Regions from separate parts of the Desulfomicrobium escambiense DSM 10707 genome, predicted to be linked through region 2. Evidence: riboswitches for the same ligand, from Rfam matches in the RefSeq annotation. Region 2 holds a riboswitch; the other holds the start of a gene.
What was found. Region 2 has a riboswitch for cobalamin ahead of G394_RS0108330 (sirohydrochlorin cobaltochelatase). Riboswitches for the same ligand answer to the same signal wherever they lie in the genome.
Positions count from the first base shown of each region.

Region 1: another riboswitch for cobalamin. It lies ahead of G394_RS0106430 (anaerobic ribonucleoside-triphosphate reductase activating protein); the one in region 2 lies ahead of G394_RS0108330 (sirohydrochlorin cobaltochelatase).

Region 1 is NZ_AUAR01000005.1:185,199-192,815, reverse strand. Features, by position in the region: gene G394_RS0106455 (FlgO family outer membrane protein) at 1-43, opposite strand, end outside; gene G394_RS0106450 (hypothetical protein) at 153-875, shown strand; gene G394_RS0106445 (FlgO family outer membrane protein) at 872-1,627, shown strand; gene G394_RS21130 (hypothetical protein) at 1,765-1,908, shown strand; gene G394_RS0106435 (ribonucleoside triphosphate reductase) at 2,003-4,063, opposite strand; gene G394_RS0106430 (anaerobic ribonucleoside-triphosphate reductase activating protein) at 4,098-4,736, opposite strand; cobalamin riboswitch at 4,802-4,931, opposite strand; gene G394_RS0106425 (MFS transporter) at 4,996-6,195, opposite strand; gene G394_RS0106420 (acyltransferase family protein) at 6,250-7,365, opposite strand; gene qrcD (menaquinone reductase integral membrane subunit QrcD) at 7,496-7,617, opposite strand, start outside.
Region 2 is NZ_AUAR01000007.1:131,568-139,184, forward strand. Features, by position in the region: gene G394_RS0108310 (TRAP transporter large permease) at 232-1,542, opposite strand; gene G394_RS0108315 (TRAP transporter small permease) at 1,539-2,024, opposite strand; gene G394_RS0108320 (TRAP transporter substrate-binding protein) at 2,119-3,129, opposite strand; gene G394_RS0108325 (TetR/AcrR family transcriptional regulator) at 3,183-3,779, opposite strand; cobalamin riboswitch at 3,947-4,125, shown strand; gene G394_RS0108330 (sirohydrochlorin cobaltochelatase) at 4,214-5,098, shown strand; gene G394_RS0108335 (FecCD family ABC transporter permease) at 5,101-6,108, shown strand; gene G394_RS0108340 (ABC transporter ATP-binding protein) at 6,105-6,890, shown strand; gene G394_RS0108345 (ABC transporter substrate-binding protein) at 6,922-7,617, shown strand, end outside.

The DNA of each region.
Region 1 (7,617 bases), on a different contig from region 2:
CGCACAGGAACACGCTCGCCAGAGCGATGAATATTCTGGACATGGTCGAACCCCCCGGAGAAAAATGCCGACTTGCAACTGCAAAGCATGCCCCGTGCCAAAGGCCTGCCGCCTGACCTTAAGTTTTCTTCGGCGCGGCCGATAACCTGATCATGGAAAGAACCGATTTCAAGGAGCACGTCATGCGCCTGACCACCCTTCTCGCCCTTTTGGCCGCACTGTCCCTGGCCGCCTGCTCCCCGGCCGGCATCAACAGCTCGCAGTCCGACAGCTTTGCCACGGCCCAGGCCCCGCTGGCCTCCGGATACCCGCTGTCCTCGCAGCCCAAAATGCAGGCCATGGCCCACTGGGATCGCCTCGCGGCCACGGTCGCCGGCAACTGCGCCAAGGCGCTGGAACATTTCCATCCCGAAGGGGACGTGCGCGTCTACGTCGCGCCGGCGCCGGCCACCACGTTCGGCAAAACCTACCGCGAAGCGCTGCTGACCCGCCTGGTGGACTACGGCGTGCCGGTCTCCTTCACGCCGGACGGAGCCGCCGTTCTGGAAGTGGGCGTGGAGACGGTCACGCACCGCCGGACCCTCACGCGGAACCGGTCGGGCCGCCTCCTCATCGCGGATCCGGATTTCGTGCAGGCCAAAGACGACAAGGGACGCTACCCCGAGGTGCCCATGGTGTCCGAAGAAAGCGGCCTGTTCGACCCGCAGACGCCGCAGACGGAAATCCAGGTCACCTCCGCCCTCGTGCACAACGGCGGCTACCTGTACCGGGATTCGAGCATCTTCTACGTCGACGGCCGCGACATGGCCCAGTACAAGCTCGGCGCGCCGAGCGGGGACGTCGAGCTCAAACGCTATTCGCTGGTGAACAAATGACCCGCGCCATCCTGCTCCTCTGCGCCCTGCTCTGCGCCATCCCAGCCCCCGGCACGGCCGGCTGCGGGGCGTCGCGCATCGAGGAACTCTGCACCGCCCTGGCCGACAGTCTGGCCGGGAACCTCCAGGTCCGCCTGGACCGGTCCGCCGCCATCATGACCGCCCCCTTCGCGGACCTGAACGACCTCCGGTCGACGTCCCCGCTGGGGCGCATCCTGGCCGAAGAGACCGGCAACGCCTTCGCGCGCCACGGGTACCGAGTGGCCGACACCCGCGTCTTCATGCCGAGCCCTTACAGCCTCAAGGAAAACGGGGAGACGGCCCTGTCCGGAAGCCCGGATCAGGTCGGCTCGACCTCGGGCCTGCAGACCGTGCTGACCGGCACATACACCCTGGCCGACGGCGGGGTACGGGTCAGCGCGCGCATCGTGCAGACCGCGGACCGCGTCGTCCTGGCCTCGGCCTCGTGCCGCCTGCGCCTGACCGAGGAAGTCCGCCTCCTCATGGGGGCGGCCCCGTCCGCCGTCAAGGCAAAGACCCCGCCCGCCCCGCTGCTCGATCTCAAACACAAGGCAGACGCCAAACGCGTCCAGCAGGCCCTGGCGGGCCAAGGCCTCTACAAGGGCAAAATCGACGGCGTGTGGGGCAAACGATCCAAGGCCGCCCTGGCCCGTTTCCGCGCGTCATTGGCTATGCCGGCCACCGCCCAGTGGGACCGGGCCACCCAGGACGCCTTGCTGCCGCCGTCCTGACAGGCCAGCGACCTGAAATCATACAAAAATATAATCGTCAGAAATTCTCTTGACGAACAGATCTTTCGCGCCTAATTGACCCTCGCTTCAAAACGACATTCACAAAATTTACCATATTTCCGAATACGAGGTTCATCATGCGCGAAATTACCGTCTTTCTGCACTCCCAGAAAATCAACCGGCCCGAGCCGGTCATCTCCAAGGCCATCCTCCGGCTGGCCGCCGGGCTGCGCTCCGTCTTCAGCAGCCTGGGGCAGGGGAACCGGACGACGCTGCGCTGACTCCCCTCCCGGCGCCCCGGGACCTGGCCTGCAACGTCGAACGGCCGGACTGCACAAGCAGCCCGGCCGTTTTCTTTTTGTTTCCCGCGAGGGCCTAGGCGCCGAAGCAGGAGGCCTGGGAGTACTCCACGCGATCCTTGTACTCAGCCTGCTTGCCGCGGTTCCACATCTTGACCGGCCGGTAGTAGCCCACCACCCGGGTGTAGACCTCGGTCTCCTGGCCGCAGCGCGGGCAGGTGGCCTGTTCGCCCGTGAGGTAGCCGTGGTCCTTGCAGATGGAGAAGGTCGGCGTGACGGAGATGTAGGGGATCTTGGTCTCGCTCAGGGCCTTGACGATGAAGCTCCGCAGGGCCTTGATGTCCGGCACGGACTCGCCCAGGAAGCTGTGGAACACGGTGCCTCCGGTGTACATGGGCTGCAGGCGATTCTGGTGCTCCAGGGCCGTGAAGATGTCCGTGGTGTGGCCCACGGGCAGCAGGGTCGAGTTGGTGTAGTAGGGCACGCCGTTGCCCGAGGCCTGGATGTCGGCGTAGAGCTTCTTGTCGATCTTGGCCAGGCGGTAGCTCGTGCCCTCGGCCGGCGTGGCTTCGAGGTTATAGAGGTTGCCCGTCTCCTCCTGGAAGCGCGCCGTGATGGTCCGCAGATGGTCCAGGGTGCGGATCATGAGCCTGGTCCCGGCGTCGGTCTCGATGCCCTTGCCCAGGAGGTTCAGGCAGGCCTCGTGGCCGCCCAGGATGCCGATGGTGCTGAAGTGGCCGCGGAAGCCGTTCTTGAGGTAGCGCCGGGAGAAGGGGAACATACCCTTGTCCATGTTGTCCGCGACCATCTTGCGCTTGAACTCCAGGGAATCCTTGGCCAGGGCCGCGTACTCGCCAACCAGGTCCAGGAAATCTTCCTCGCCCTGGGCAAGATAGGCCAGCTTGGGCAGGTTCAGGGTGACCACGCCGATGGAGCCCGTCAGGTCGCCGGCGCCGAAGAGGCCGCCCGTGCGCTTGCGCAGCTCGCGCAGGTCCATCTGCAGGCGACAGCACATGGAGCGCACGTCCTCGGGCTTGAGGTCGGAGTTGATGAAGTTCTGGAAGTACGGGGCTCCGTACTTGGCCGTGAGCTTGAGCAGCAACTCGCCCACCTCTGACTCCCAGGGGAAGTCGGGGGTCACGTTGTAGGTCGGGATGGGGAAGGAGAAGATGCGCCCGTGGTAGTCGCCCTTGAGCATGACTTCCAGGAAGGCGCGGTTGATCATCTCCATTTCCACGCCGTATTCGCCGTAGGTGCTGTCCTGCAGAGCTCCGGCGATGATGACCGCCTCGGAGGCGATATGCGTCGGCGGGGTCAGGTCGAAGGTCAAATTCGTGAACGGGCTCTGCCCGCCCCAGCGCGAAGTCGTGTTCAGGTTGAAGACGAACTTCTGCATGGCCTGCTTGACCTCGTCGTAGTTCAAGCCGTCATGACGCACGAAGGGCGCGAGATAGGTGTCGACGTTGTTGAAGGCCTGGGCGCCGGCCCATTCGTTCTGCAGGGTGCCCAGAAAGTTGACCATCTGGCCCAGGGCCGCGTCGAAGTGGCGCGAGGGGCCCGAGGAGCAGCGGCCTTCGAGGTTGAAGCCTTCCAGCAGCAGGTCGCGCAGGGACCAGCCGGCGCAGTAGCCGGCCAGGCCGAAGGACAGGTCGTGAATGTGAAAATAGCCGTGCTCGTGGGCCTGCCGGATTTCCTCGGGGTATTTCTCCAGGGAGTAGCGGGCCTGGACCGAGCCCGAGAGGTGCAGCATGAGCCCCTGGAAGGAGTGGGCCATGTTGGCGTTCTCGCTCACGCGCCAGTCGGACTTGTTCAGGTAGCTGTCGATGGTCTCGGTCACGTCCAGAAACGTCTCGGTCTGGCTGCGGATCTGGCGGCGCTTTTCGCGGTACACGATGTAGCGGCGTGCGACGTGATAGAGGCGGGACTCCATGAGCACCTGCTCGACGGTGTCCTGCACGAGCTCCTGTTCGGGATTGTCCATGCCGTCGAGCTTGGCCTCCACCTTCCCGGCCAGGCGTTTGGCCAGGAGGGGGTCCTTGATGCCGCTGGCGTTCAGGGATTTGAGGATGGCCTGGGCAATGCGGTCCACGGACCAGGATTCAATCCGTCCGTCACGTTTCACAATCTGCTGGGGCATGAATACTCCGATCGAAAAATCTGGTTTGAGGTTCTCAAGAAACGTCCGCGGCACTTCGGGGCGGCACGAACTCCTGGAAGGACAGGGGCTGGTCCGCGGGCACCTGGGCTCTCGTCTCCTCCAGATCATCCGGGGAAAGGGCCGGGACCTTGGTGCAGCGGAAATAGACGCGACCCGGATACTCGGCGGCCAGGCCGAAAACCCGCTCCAGAGACTGCCTGGCCCCTTGGGGCGTTATGGCGCGCCCGGTCAGCTCCGGGTACATCCGCCACGGCCCCTTGACGTCCACGGCCACGGTCTGGACCAGGTTCTCCCTGAGCAGATCGGCCAGGACATCGGGGGCGGAGCCGTTGGAATCAAGCTTGACCGGAAGGCCCGTGACCGCAAGGTCGGCGAGCAACTCCGGCAGGCCGTCCAGACAGGTCGGTTCGCCGCCGGACACGGTGATCCCGTCCAGCCAGCGGCGGCGCCTGCCGAGGTCGGCCAGCACCGTCGCCCTGTCCAGGGCGGGCAGTTTCTCCCAGGTCCAGGCCAGGGAGGCATTATGGCAGGTCGGGCAGCGCAGGTTGCAGCCGCCGGTGAAAAGCACGCAGGAAACCCTTCCGGGCCAGTCGCACAGACTCACCGGCTCAATGCCGCGCACGCGATCCCAGACAGGGCTCGTGTCCGTCATGTCAGCTCGAAGTTTTGGACGTTTCTTTCTGAATATCTCAACGCCCTGCATCCGCGTGCAGAGGGTTAAGAGAAATGCTTCAGACCGGTTTTCTGGCTCGCCCTTTGGGGCTTACAGTGGCGGGACCGCCCCGGATTCGCACCGGGTTCCCAGGCTCCTGAAGTGGATCAGCGGAACGGAGTCATTCTTAATCGATCCGACTCGCTGCGGCAACCGAAACCTTTTCCACACGGCCTCCAAAGCATTGTGGAAGGGCAAACTAGATTTTGGAATCCGGATGGTTGCGGCGCAAAAATTCTCTTCCCACCAGGGGCAGCGCCACCGCAAATGCACAGGCCAGGGTCAGGAAGGTCGCGGGCAACCCTTCGGCATCGGCCAGTCGGCCCACCAGGGGGCCGGTCAGGACGAAGCCCAACCGGAACACCAGGCTGTGCAGAGAAAGGATGCTCGCCCGGTTGCGGCGCTCGCTCAGGGCCTGCAGCCGGGAGCGCATGAGCGGGCCCTGCAGGCCGCGCATGGCCGTGAGCAGGTAGTAGAAGGCAAAGCTTCCCAGGGCTGTGGAAAAGCCAAGGCCGGCATAGGCGGCGACGATGAGCAGGAAGAAGAGCCCGTACATGCCCCGCATGCCGATGCTCCGCTGCACCCTGTGGCTGCCTGAGGCGGCCAGGGCCACGACCAGGTTGGCGCCGGCCCAGGCCGGGCCGAACCAGCTCAGAGGAACGCCGCAGGCCTGCATGTGGGGTTGGATGAGCCAGACCATGTAGAAGGAGGCCAGACCCAGAAGCGTCCCGCTCAGGATGGTCGACCGGATGGCCGGGCTGGTGAAGGCCAGGCGACACACACCCAGAGCCTCGGCCAGATGGGAGGTGACATGTCCGCCGTCATCCCCGACGGGCTCTCGCAGGCTCAGGCACAGCCCCAGGGCCAGGGTCCAGACGGCGATCTGCGCCACAAAGGGCATGAGCGGCCACTGGGCGTACATGAAGCCCGCCATAAGCGCCCCGGCCGCCTCGCCGCCCTGGGCCCAGCCGACCATGCGTCCGTCGCAACGCGCGTAGAGATCCACCCTGTCGGCGGCCCGCAGGCTTTCGAAGAGAAGCGCCGTGTCGGAGCCGCTGATGAAGGCGTAGCTCACCCCGAGCAGCAGCTCCGCCAGCAGGACGCCCCAGAAGGTCTCAGCGGCAAGATACCACCCCCAGCCCAGGAGCCCGAAGACGCAGGCCGTGACAAGGGCGAAGCGGTACCCGAGCCGGTCGCTGACGTAGCCCGAAGGGTATTCCATCACGACGCTGGCCAGGGAGAAGAACACCTGCAGGGTCAGGATCTCGGTCAGCGACAGGCCGATCTCGTCCTTCCAGAAGAGGGTGATGACGGCCATGGGAAAGAGCGTCATCTTCAGGGCCGCAAAGACATTGAGGGTCAGGAGCGTCCTACGCAAACCGCGCTCGTCGGCCGTCACCGCCACCTCCCTGCACCTGCCGCGGGCAGGATGCGCAGCGTATTCACGACGTCCCTATCCGCGCACCAGCGGACCGAAAAACATCCCCGACTCTCGAGGCTTGCCCACAAGCTGGGGGATGGCCCGGTTCAGGGCGTGAATGACGGGCACGCTCGCCGCGATGCTGCAGACGGTGACCGCGGAGCTGACGAGAAAGACCGTCAGCCCGTCCGCGGGAAGCGTGGCCAGCGTCCACGCCGCAAGGGGCTTGTTCACGAAGTGGTAGAAGACCCCGTTCATGGCCAGCAGGATCATGCCGTTGCGTCCCAGAAATGTCAGGAGCTGGACCCGTTGCAGCGTCTTGCCCAAGGCCAGGACCATGCACGTGCCGGCCAACGCCGTGAAGGGGAACCACAGGAAATGGCCATGCCCCGAAAGAAGAATGATGACTGCCTGCAGATAGCGGAAAGGGCCCTGGTTGAGGTCAAAGGTCAGATGCACTGCTGCGACCGAGACCAGAAAGATGGCGACAGCCGTCCCGGGCCCGACCCTGTCCAGCACCCGTGTGCGTCCCAGGAGAACCCCGCTGAGATAGAACGCGTACACGACCGGCACCTCGTGCAGAAGCCAAAAGCTCATGTTCTGCCCGAAGAAGAAATACCGCTCGTTGAGGGCGTACCCGCCGATGTAGCAGGCCGCTGCGGCCAGCAGAATGCGCCGGGGGGTGTTCAGCGCCCAGCCGGCCAGACGGTGCACGCACTCCACGCTGACGAGGCAGGCCACGAACCACAGGGGAACGCAGAAAAGCGGGAACCCCATGGCCGTGGCCACGGTGGCCTGCAGGTAGCCGGCCGGCTTCGAGAGGTCGACGATGGGAAACCATCCCGGCAGAAACAGGGAGATGAGGGCCAGGACAAGGCTGAAAAACAGGTACGGCACGATCCTGCCCGCCCAGGTCGAAGCCACGAAGGCCTTCGGCGGCACGACGGCCGGACGCGCACCGCGGACCAGGCCGGACAGCACGAAGAAGAGGATCATGTGAAAGGAGTAGACCCATTTGTACTGCAAAGCCGCAGCAGGGTTCTGCAGGTACATGGTCTGCTCGACGAAATGGCCGTAATAGACCAACCCGAGCCCCAAGGCTCGTGCCGCGTCGACGGCGTCCAGACGCCCTTCCCCGTTTCGAATCATGACGGCTCCTCGCGCTGTGTTGCGGTCCGGCACGGTGCCGGTCCAAGGTCGAAGATGAGCACAACCGCCCGCCTTTTGTCACCAATAAAAAAGGCCCCCGAAGGGGCCTTGGTGTGGAGCGGGATGCGTCCTACTTGTTCAGCTTCACTTCCTGGGGGAAGATCGGCAGATACCGGTAGGAAAGGCTCATGACCAGGAAGCCGTAGGCCACGATCATGCCGGAGGTGGACCATTCGGCCCAGTTGGGGGCGT
Region 2 (7,617 bases):
ACTGCACGAAAACCCTCGTCGCTCCATGCGGCGGGGGTTTTCGTTTGCTGTATCTTTACCGCTGCTTCACTGTTGCGGCACAGGTCAGAACCCGACGGTCGGAGCACCCACCAAACGTCGTTAAAACCTTACTGGCACGCTTGAAACGCGATGGGGCCGGAATTTCTTCCGGCCCCGGTACAGACGAGTTCGAAGGAACAGGAGCGGGGCTGCGCCCGCCTGTGGTTTCGGCTACATGAGCGACGGAAGAAAAGTAACGATCTGGGGGAAGAGGAAAAGCAGGACGATGCCGAGCATGGTCGCCATCAGGAACGGGTAGATGCCGCGGAAGATGGACTCCAGGCTGATGTTCTGCTTCATGCCGGTGGTCACACCGTAGACCACGTAGACGTTGATGCCAACGGGCGGCGTGATGACGCCCATCTCCGTGACCAGGACGATGATGACCCCGAACCAGATGGGGTCGTAGCCGAGGTTCATGACCACGGGATAGAAGACGGGCACGGTCAGCATGACCATGGCCAGGGAGTCCATGAAGCAGCCGCCGAGGAAGTAGATGAGAACGATGAGCCCCATGACGGCCAGGGCCGGGACGTCCAGGCCGCCGATATAGCTTGCCGTGGTGAAGGGAATGCGGGTCACGGCCAGGAACTTGCCGAAGACCACGGCCCCGGCCACGAGAAAGAGAATCATGGCCGAGGTCCGCAGAGTCTCCTCCAGGGATTTCATGATCAGCTTCAGGTTCAGCTGACGCCGGACCAGGCCGAGCACGAGCACGCTGAAGGCGCCGACGGAGGCTGCCTCGGTCGGCGTGAACCAGCCTTTGAACAGCCCGGTGAGGACGACGGCAAAGACGATGAGCGTGTCTGTCAGCCCCGACAGGGACCGGATGCGCTCGGACCAGGAGAAGTGCTCTGCCGGCGGGCCGTACTCGGGATGGCGCCTACAGGTCACGGCGATGGCCGCCAGGAAAAGGGCCGTCAGCAGAAAGGCCGGGAGGATGCCCGAAACGAAGAGCTTGCCGATGGACTGCTCCGTGAGCACGCCGTAGATGATGAGCACCACGCTCGGCGGCATGACCATGCCGAGCCCCCCGCCGGCGGCCACGGCGCCTGCGCTCAGGCGGTCACGGTAGCCGAAGCGCTTCATCTCGGGGATGGCCACAGTGGCCATTGTTGCGGCCGTGGCCGGGCTCGATCCGCAGACCGCGCCGAAGGCCGTGCAGGCCGAAACCGTGGCCATGGCCAGGCCGCCGCGGATATGCCCGAAGAAGCGGTAGGCCGTGGAGTAGAGGCGGCGGCTGATGCCGGCGTTGAAAGCCAGTTGCCCCATGAGGATGAAGAGCGGGATGGTCGTCAGGTCATAGGAGACGAAGACTTCGTACATGCTGCGGCTGATCATGTTCAGGCCGCCCTGAACCGAGGTCAGGACAGAGAACCCGACGAAACCGACAACGGCCATGACGAAAGCCACGGGCATGCGCGTGCAGAACAGGGCGAGCATGGCCGCGATGCCGATGAAACCGATGACGGCCGGGTTCATGACTGCCTCCACTGGCGGAGGAAACGGAGGAAGTCGACGCTCATGGCCAGGGTGGTCACGGCGAAGCAGGCGGAGAGAACGTAGATCAGGACATGCTCGGGCAATCCCAGGTTCATCGACACCTCGCCCGAGAGCTGCTTGTCACGCGCGTAGAAGCCTATCATGACCGTGGCCGTGGCGAAGAAAAGGATCGAAAGGATCTCCCGAAAAAGCTTGAGCCGGCGGCGCACCCGCATCGACAGAAGCTGCACGAAAACCTCCACCCCGATGTGGGAGCGGTGCGAGTGGGCGTAGGGCAGGGTCAGCCCCAGGGCCAGAACAGCCAAAAAGCTGACCATCTCCTCGGATCCGAAGATCGGGCTCTGCTTCAGCCGCCCGCTGATGTCCGCCACCGTGATCAGGACCATGGCCATCAGGCTCAGACACGCGGCGACGCGCATGACGCTTTCGACCCTGGCCAGTATTTTTTCGATTCCTTCCACAAATACGCTCCCTTACGCGAAAAGGCGGCGACGCCCTGAGTTGCGGTGGCCACAACACAGACCGTTGCCGCCTGTCAATCGATAATCGAACTGTCTACTTCAAATTGGCGCGCATGAAGTCGACCACGGCCTTGCCGTCGGCACCGGCCTTGGCGCACTCAGCCTCATACTCGGTGAAGATGGGCTCCATGGCCTTGGTCCAGCGCTCGGCCTCGGCCGGGTCCAGGGTGACCACGGCATTGCCCGGCTGGGCCAGGAAGAAGTCGAGCCCCTCCTTGTCGCTGTCGTCCCAGGCCTGGCCGTGCTTGCCGACCCACTCGACGCTGACGTCGGTCATGGCCTTCTGCACCTCGGGGGACAGGCCAGCCCAGACACCCTTGTTGATGACCACGAAGAAGGTCGTGGTGTAGGCCACGGCCGTGGTGTCTGTCAGGTAGTCGACGACCTCGGCCATCTTCCAGCCCTTGTTGGTTTCCACGGGGTAGATGCCGCCGTTGACGACGCCCTTCTGGATGGACTGGTAGGAGTCGGGCATGGACATGGCCACGGGATTGCCGCCCAGGGCCGTGATGACGGCCGCGCTGTTGCCCGTGGCGCGGATCTTCATGCCCTTGAGGTCGTCCATGGTCTTGACCGGCTTGCCGGCGGTGTGCAGCTTGCCCGGTCCGTGGGCGTGGAAATACAGGACGTGGACGTCGTCGAACTCCTTGGGCTTGAACTTCTCGAAGACGGCGTTGGCCAGGTTGGTGGCCTGGATGCCGGACGTGTAGCCCATAGGCAGGTCAACGCCGGACAGGACCGGAAAGCGCCCCTTGGTGTAGCCAAGGGCCGAGAGGCCGATGTCGGAAATGCCCTGGACCACGCCGTCATAGCAGTCCTTGGGCTTGGTCAGGGTGCCGGCCGGGTAGTAGTCGATGACGACCTGCCCGTTCGTGCGGGCCTCGACCTCGCGGCACCACTGTTCGGCCAACTGCGACTGGATGTGGGTCGGCGGGAAGAAGTTGCTGTAGGAGAGTTTGACCGGCCCGGCGGACATGGCCGAACCCGAGAAGCCCAGGACAAGCACGGCGGCGACCAGCGCCGCGACCCGAAAAGACAGCCTCATCTCGAAAATCCTCCGTGTGACAGGTGCGGCCGCGCCCCATGCGCCGGCCCGTTTCATGCCTGGGGGTCCAGGGCGTTGGCCAGGGCCAGCCGCATGGCGGCCCGGCGGAAATCCTTGCGGTCGATGGTGCCCGTGCCCAGCAGCGAATGGATCAGGAAACCCTCGAACAGGGCCGTGTTCAGGGCCCCGATCTTGCTCGCCGGGTAGCCGCTCTTCACGTACGGGGCGACGATGTCCTCGAAGATGTCGTTGGACAGCCTGTAGAGGGACTGGTTGAGCTGGGCGCGGAGTTCCTCGTTGCGGGAGGCGTGAATGGTGAACTCCAGGAAGACCGATGACCAGTTGCGATCGTCGATCATGGTCTCCAGAAAATCGAGGATGCGGTCCATGACTTCTTCGAGACTGCGGGCATGTTTCAGGGCCGCGTCGCGCATGGCCCGGTAGGACTGCATCTTGATGGCGATGATCTCCAGCATGATCTCGTCCTTGCTCTGCCAGTGCCGATAGAAATTTCCCTTGGCATAGCCGGCGTCGGCCGTGATCTCGGCCACGGTCGTGGCCACGAATCCCTTGGCCGCGAAGAGCCTTTCGGCGGATTCGAGCAGCTCGCGCTGGGTCTGAAGCGATTTTTCCTGCTGTTTCCTGGCCACGTCATCCCCTTTATTGGACAATGGTCACAAAATGACCAAAAGTCATTTTGTGACCACTTATTCGCGCAACGACAGGAATGTCAAGCGCCATCGAGAAGATTCCGCAACCTCTCTTGCGGAACACCCGAAACGCCCCACTTTCCTTGACAGCCTCCGAGCCCCCGACTAGCCTTCCACCCACTTCGGATACCTTCGGGTGTAAAAGGGAATCCCGTGCAAATCGGGAGCGGACCCGCCGCCGTGAGTTTCAGCAAGGCCATCCTCCGCGCTGTCCACTGGGAACCATCCTGGGAAGGACGAGGACGGTGAAACGAGTCGGAAGACCTGTCCGAAGGCCAACCACAGTCTGTGCCGTCCGCAACGGGGGTTTTGCGGGCCGCGCCCCGGACCCGCGTCCGTCTTCATCCATTTCCCCCGCCAAACCTGGAGGTCTCATGTTCAAAGCCTCGCATGTTTGCGGACTCGTTCTCGTCATTTCCATTATGTTCCTCGGCGCCCAGGCTTTCGCCGGCCACGGTGGGGATCGGCCGACCAAAAAGGGCATCCTGCTGGTCGCCTTCGGCACCACGGTTCCCAAGGCTCGCGCCGCCCTGGACACCATCGACGCCAGGGCCAAGGCCCGCTTTCCCGACCTGGAGGTGCGCTGGGCCTATTCTTCGCGCATCGTGCGCCAGAAACTGGCCGGCGAGGGACTGCACTTCGATTCCCCGGCCATGGCCCTGGCGCGCATGATGGACGACGGCTTCACCCACGTGGCCGTGCAGTCCCTGCAGACCATCCCCGGCGAGGAGTTCCACGCCTTGCAGCGCACGGTCGAGGCGTTCTCGGGCCTGCCCAAGGGCATGGAACAGGTGACCCTGGGCCTGCCGCTCCTGGCCGAACCGGCCGACGTCGAGGCCTGCGCCAAGGCCGTCATGGCCAGCCTGCCGCCTGAACGGAAAAAGAATGAAGCCGTCATCCTCATGGGACATGGCACCCATCACCCGGCCAACATCTACTATCCCGGCCTGCAGTACTCGCTGAGCCGGCTCGACCCCCTGGTCCTGGTTGGCACCGTCGAGGGCACGCCCTCCCTGGACGATGTGCGCGCGACTCTGAAAGAACGAAAAGTCAGGAAAGCCTGGCTCCAGCCCCTCATGGCCGTTTCCGGCGACCATGCCGTCAACGACATGGCCGGCGACGGGGACGACTCCTGGAAGTCCGTGCTCACGGCCGACGGCGTGGCCTGCGAAGCGGTGCTGCGCGGCACGGCCGAGATCCCGGCCTTCGTGGACATCTGGCTTGACCACCTGCAGGCCGCCGTGGAGCGGTTGAACTGACCATGACCGGGCCGCGTCACACCCGGGCCTGGCTGCTTCTGGCGGCCGCCGTGCCCCTCTCGGTCTACGCGGCCCTGTTCTTCGGGTCCTACCCCCTTTCGGCTGCAGCTATCCACGAGGCCCTGACGGCATGGCTGCGGGGCGGGCCCGAAACCCAGGATCTGGTCATCGTGCGCGACATCCGCCTGGGCCGCATCATCCTCTCGTTTCTGACCGGATCAGCCCTGGCCGTCTCGGGCGGGGTCTTCCAGGGCCTGCTGCGCAACCCCCTGGCCGACCCCTTCACCCTGGGCATATCCAGCGGCGCGGCCTGCGGGGCGGCCTTGGCCCTGGGCTTTGGCTGGGCCCTGCCGGGACCGTCAGCCCTGCCCCTGGCCGCCCTGGCCGGAGCCTTCGCGGCCATGGGGATGGTCCTGGGCCTGAGCCGTCTGGCCGGGGATTTCTCGCGCGAGAGCCTGGTCCTGGGCGGCATCGTCGTCTCGACGTTTCTGGGCGCGCTCATCGCCCTCATCAAGTCCCTGAACGAGGAGTCGGTCTCGGCCATCGTCTTCTGGATCATGGGCAGCTTTCAGGGCAGAGGGTTCGACCACGTGGGTGTCATGCTGCCCTACCTGGCCGTCGGGGGCGCAACGGTTTTTCTGCTGGCCCGCGAACTGGACATCCTGGCCCTGGGGACCGAGCAGGCCGCCCAGGTCGGAGTGGCCGTGAAGCGGGTGCGCATCGCCCTGCTGGTCGGCGCCGGCATGCTGACCGCCGCGGCCGTCAGCGTCTCCGGGATCATCGGCTTCGTGGGCCTCGTGGTGCCGCATCTGGTGCGGATGCTCGTCGGGCCGGACTCCCGCCGGCTGCTCCTTTTCTCGGCCCTGGGCGGCGGGATTCTGCTGCTGTGGTCCGACGTCCTGGCCCGGACCATCCTGACACACGGTGCCGAACTGCCCGTGGGCGTGCTCACTGCCCTCTTCGGCGGGCCCTTCTTCTGCCTGATCATGGCCCGCAGGCGCACGGCATGAGCGCGCCCATGATCGAGATTTCGGGCCTGGTGGCCGGCTACGACGGCCGGGCCGTGCTGCGCGGCGTCACCCTGAGCGTGGGGGCCGGCGAATTCACCGGCGTCCTCGGGCCCAACGGCAGCGGCAAGACGACCCTCGTCCGCGCTGTGTCCGGGGTCCTGCCGCCCCTGTCGGGGAGCATCCGCATCGGCGGCGACGACATCGCGGCGCTTCCGCCCAAGGCCCGGGCCGGCCGCTGCGCCACCGTGGCCCAGAAAACCCCGGCCCTGCCCGGCGTGCGCGCCCTGTCCCTGGTGCTCATGGGCCGCTACCCCTACGTGTCCCTTTTGGGGGGCTACGGCGCCGCCGACGTGGAGCGCGCCAGGGCAGCCATGGACGAGACGCGCAGCCTGCACCTGCGGGACCGGGCCGCGGACACCCTCTCGGGCGGCGAGCTGCAGCGCGTGGTCATGGCCAAGGCCCTGACCCAGGACACGGAGCTGCTGCTTCTGGACGAGGCGGCATCCAGCCTGGACGTGGCCCGAACCGTGGACCTCTACGAGCTTTTGAAAGTCCGCAACGCCACCGGGACGACCATCCTGACCGTGGCCCATGACCTGAACCTGGCCGCCCTCTATTGCCGTCGGCTCGTCTTTCTGAAAAACGGGTCCGTCGCGGCCGACGGCCCGACCCGTGACGTGTTCACGGCCCAAACCCTGAGCGAAATCTATGAAACACCCCTTGCCGTGGCCCCGCACCCTCTCACGGGCGCTCCCCAGGCTCATCTTGTGCCTCGCCCTTAGCATCTGCCTGACGAGTTCGGCGGCGGCAGAAGTGCGCGTCACGGACGACCGGGGCGTGGAGATCCTTCTGGACGCCCCGGCCGCCCGGATTGTGCCCCTGTACGGCGCCTTCGGCGAGATCCTGGCCGACCTGGGCCGGGAGGAGGCCGTCGCCGCGCGCACGGCCGCCGACGATTTTCCGCCGGCCATCGCTTCAAAGCCGTCCATCGGCACGCACCTGCGGCCCAACGCCGAGCTGATCCTGGGCCTTTCGCCCGACCTCGTAGTGCAACTCGGCGGCCGTCCTGAAGCCCTTGAGGCCGTGCGATTTCTGGAGGAGCGGGGGCTGACCGTGGCCGTCTTCGACCTGGAAAATTTCGGGCAGCTCTTCTCGGTCATGGAGCGCCTGGGCGTGCTGACCGGCAGCGGCGAACGGGCCGCAGAACGCACGGCCGCCATGCGCGCCGAGCTGGCCGCCATCGGGGCCGCGCCCGCGGGCCCGCAGCCGCGCATCTTCTTCGAAGCCCGCTACCCCAACCTCCTGGCCGCGGGCCAGGGCTCCATGGTCGCGGAGATCATGGCCGCGGCCGGCGGCCGGAACTGTGTCGAGGCCCCGGACAAGCTCGTGCGTCTTGGCGAAGAAGAGGTTTTGCGCCTGGCGCCGGACATCTACCTCATGCAACAGGGCCCCATGAACCCTTCCCCCGTGCCCCTGGCCGAGCGTCCCCTGTTCCGCACGCTGCCCTGC